2 regions of the Lysinibacillus sp. 1 U-2021 genome follow, and region 1 is predicted to be linked to the other one. Evidence: predicted binding sites of a transcription regulator. Region 1 holds the regulator's gene; the other holds the start of a gene.
The links. Region 1 encodes LexA, which represses DNA repair genes until DNA is damaged. Its sites were predicted from a motif close to CGAACATATGTTCG; they were not measured.
Positions count from the first base shown of each region.

Region 2: the regulator LexA is predicted to act here: its motif matches at 1,018-1,031, upstream of ruvA (Holliday junction branch migration protein RuvA).

Region 1 covers NZ_CP123966.1:4,321,766-4,323,972, forward strand. The annotation lists gene QH639_RS23055 (YneB family resolvase-like protein) at 27-692, opposite strand; gene yneA (cell division suppressor protein YneA) at 689-1,003, opposite strand; gene lexA (transcriptional repressor LexA) at 1,170-1,787, shown strand; gene QH639_RS23070 (gamma-glutamyl-gamma-aminobutyrate hydrolase family protein) at 1,895-2,207, opposite strand, start outside.
Region 2 covers NZ_CP123966.1:2,137,737-2,139,943, forward strand. The annotation lists gene ruvB (Holliday junction branch migration DNA helicase RuvB) at 1-336, opposite strand, end outside; gene ruvA (Holliday junction branch migration protein RuvA) at 355-975, opposite strand; gene QH639_RS10845 (phosphotransferase) at 1,087-1,965, opposite strand; gene QH639_RS10850 (LysM peptidoglycan-binding domain-containing protein) at 1,955-2,207, opposite strand, start outside.

The DNA.
Region 1 (2,207 bases):
TTACAGAAAAAAAATTAGCAGGAATATTATTTTCCTGCTAATCTTTCTTGGTGCTCTTGGAAACGACGATGTACAGTCGCCTTACTTACCTCAAATCCTAACCCTCTAAGCGTTATAGAAATTTCTTCAAAGGTAAATCCACGTTTGCGGAGCTTCACAATTTCCTCTACAGGTAGATCTTTTCGCTCCTGCCCCTGCGGATTACCTCGGTTCGATAAATTATTTTCTGGACGATAGCCGTTTTCTACAGCACGTCGCATACCTCGTCGAATTTTAGCATTATGGATTCTACGCTGATACTCCTCTACAATCGCTAAAATTTCAAGCAGCATCGTATCCATTTCATTTAATTGAACTGGGCCTGCATCACGCATCGAAAAAACGTCAGTTGCTGACTTTTGTAATAAATGTAATACAGCCATCCTTGCATTGCCTCGTCCTAAACGAGTTTCATCTTGGACAAAAAGAGCATTAATGTTCTTATCTTTTATAAAATCAAGCATTTCTAGTAAGCCTTCACGTTCTACATCATAGCCACTATGTTGATCTTTAAACACGCCCTTCACCGCATAGCCTTGCTCTTTAGCATAGCGCAGCAACTCTTCCTGCTGGCGCTCTAATGAGGAGCTTTGTGTTTCTTTTTCAGTACTTACGCGACAATAGACAACAGCCGATAGTTGATTATTTATCATTGTTCATTTCTCGCAATTTCGATAGTATTGATGGGACTGGCTTGATCACTCACTACAGGAATAACTAGAGATTTTCCCGCTACAATTTTAATATCTGCTAGTTCATTTTCCGTTTTTACAAGCTTTATCCAATCATCAGTACTCATTTTACCACGATATTGCTCAGCTAACGACCACAAGCTATCTCCATGTTCAATTTGAATTTCTGCGTAACTAACTTTTCCTGGATCAGTAATGTAAAGGTATGCTGCAAATAGTAAACAAGCTCCTATTAAAATTGAGATATGTGTGTTTTTCTTCAACCATGTCATAATCATTACCCCTTTTTAAGAATGTTTGTTCGGAATGTATGTTCCCATAATAAAGCGAACAAACGTTTTTGTCAAACACTTTTCGAACCTATGTTTGCATACATGTTCGCATTCTGTTATACTATCAAATAAGTAGAATGATATTAGAAAAAAGAGGTGAGCACTCATGAAAAAAGTTTCGAAAAGACAAGAGGACATTTTAGCTTTCATTAAGGAAGAGGTACGAGCTAAAGGATATCCACCATCAGTACGTGAAATTGGTGAAGCAGTTGGACTTGCTTCCAGTTCAACTGTTCATGGACATTTAGCTCGATTAGAACAAAAAGGCTTTATTCGTCGAGATCCAACAAAGCCACGCGCAATTGAAATTTTAGAGCCTGAAGAATCCATTCAAAAGCAACAGGTGATCCATGTCCCACTTGTCGGGAAGGTTACAGCTGGTTCTCCAATTACAGCAATTGAAAATATTGAAGAATACTTCCCATTACCCGATACGTATGGCACAAGTGAAGATCAATTGTTCATGCTAGAAATCATGGGGGAATCAATGATTGAAGCTGGGATTTTAGATGGAGATTTAGTCATTGTCAAACAAAAGGCAACAGCTAATAATGGGGATATTGTTGTAGCTATGACAGCTGAGGATGAAGCAACTGTAAAACGTTTCTTTAAAGAGAAAAACCATTTCCGTTTACAACCTGAAAATTCTTCTATGGAACCTATTATTGTCGATCAAGTTTCTATTTTAGGACAAGTTGTAGGTCTTTACAGACGTGTACATTAACGATTAAAGCAGGTTTTGAGGATTATGTTCCTTCTAAGAGCATGTATCCTCTTTTTTACGCAAAAAAAGAATCCATATACGATTGGATTCTTTGTATAATGCCCCTTCTAAGCTTCCTTCTTAAATTTTAAGCTCGCTTCAATAAAGGCTGAAAATAGCTTTTGAGCACTCTCATCTCCTGCTATGGCTAGTTCCTCAGGATGCCACTGAACAGCCAAGCAAAATGGCATCTCCTCATGAACTACCGCTTCGATAATACCGTCGCTGGATTTTGCTGCTACTTTTAATTTTTCTGCTAACACATTCACCGCTTGATGATGAAATGAATTCACTGCAATCTTCTCTTGTTCAACGATAGTCGCTAATAGATTGTCAGCAATAACCTGTACAGAATGGGTAGCTACAGCTCGACCTGATTGC
Region 2 (2,207 bases), 2.2 Mb from region 1:
TTCATCAATAAATAAAACGTCTCCAGGCTCTAGTGAACTTAAAATAGCTGCCAAATCTCCTGGACGCTCAATCGCAGGGCCACTTGTCATGCGTACGTTAACATTCATCTCATTTGCGATAACAGCCGCTAAGGTCGTTTTACCAAGTCCTGGAGGTCCATATAACAACACATGATCTAAACTTTCTTGGCGAAGCTTTGCTGCTTCAATGAATATTTGTAAGTTTTCCTTTACTTTATGTTGCCCAATATACTGTGCTAATTTTTGAGGACGTAAAGATAACTCAAACTGCTCATCATAGCTACCTGCTTCACTTGCCATCATACGTTCAGACATGCACCCTTCCTCCTTTCCTTATTTTAATTTTAGCAGTAGTTGCAATGCTTGTTTCATAAAGGCATCTGTCGTTTCAAGTTTATCGTTATCCTCTAGCTGTGGTTTAATTTTTTCTAGCTCTTTTTCAGAATAGCCAAGAGCCATTAAGGCAAGTAAGGCTTCTTCTAATTCGTGTTTATAGGCATGTACACCAAACAAAGGTAATTCATCTTCTGCACTAGGTAATTCAAGTGTATCTAATAATGAACCAAGTTTACCCTTCAAGTCGAGGATCATTTGACGTGCTGTTTTTTTACCAACTCCAGGGAATTTCACTAAAAACGCTTCGTCCTCTCGTTCAATTGCGCTAATAACCTGTTGTGGATTACCTGTAGCTAAAATCGCTAAAGCGCCCTTTGGTCCTATTCCTGACACTAAAATAAGCTTACGGAATAACTCACGCTGATCTAGGTTAGGGAAGCCATATAAAACTTGCGCATCCTCTCGTACATGCAAATGAACATATATCTGTTGCTCAAGGGCAGATGTTCGAAAAGCAAATGGATTAGGCGTATTAAGTTGCCACCCAATCCCCTGTTGTTCCAGCACAATAAATTCAGGTGTAATACGAGTAATTTGTCCTTTTAAATAATCATACATCTATAATCCCTCACAATCATCGTCTTCGATTATAGCATATAGCGAACGAATGCTCGACAAAAAGTAGCCTCTAAACTCCGTTCGCAGACAAAAATGACCGCCAATTGACGGTCATTTCTTGACAAATCTATCAATATCGTACCACAGTTTTGGCCAGTAGGTGAGGGCTCGTTTTGTAAATGGTACTAAATAATCTAAAAATACTAGCTGTTGCTCTAGTGGCAAATCTATAGCAAACAGCCATTCTCGTAATAACTCATTCGGGTATTTCAAGCGATGAAGCTTTCTTTTATCCAGTCGTTTCAGCTCAGGTAACTCTGCAAAAATCTTTCCAAGATCATAATCTACAGCAGGTAACACACGATGTAACCATAAAATATACTCATCATCCGCTTCACCAAGGTGCGCTAAATCAAAATCAATTAAACGTAATTGTCCATCGGAGCACCATAAAAAATTATGATGAACTACATCCCCATGCAATAGCGTAATCTCTTTTTCAGGTGCATCTTCCAATGCAATCAATTGTAATGACTTATCACTATAATGCAATATTTGATCAATTTCTTCTTTCGTTAAAAATGTTCGAAACTCATTTCTTCTACTTTTAAAACGCATATGACGCATTTGCCATTTTAAAAGCTGTGAGTAGGTATGCAAGCCTGGCACGCGCTGCCACGCAATCTTTTTATGTGTGTCATGTAAAGCGATTAATAGTCTAAGAGATTCCTTACGATCTTTTTTATGCGCAAAGTTAGCACCGTGACTTCCTTCTTGCCACATTTGCACAATTAACTGCTCATCATCGCTCTGAACTAATGGTAGGATCAAAGAAGGTTCCATACGTCCTAATTGGCGATGAATGGTTCTTACCTTCTCCGCAATTTCCACTTGCTTTGCACGTTTGACAAAATAATTTTTCGATCGATATTTATATTTCCAAATATTTGGCTTTACTTCTTCTACAATATACGCTTTTTCACCATCGATAAGGCGTCATCCCGCCTGGGAAATAATGCGGAGACATCCAAGGACCTGCTGCTGATGGGCATGGTGGTGGACATTGTGTCGGACATGGTGGTGGCGGGCAATGGCAAGGGTCCATTTGCCAATTTGGCATCATCATTGGTTGTGTGCCACAGCCACAAGATTGACCCATGTTCATATCAGGCATCATCATTGGTTGTGTGCCACAACCACAGGATTGCCCCATATTCATATCGGGCATCATA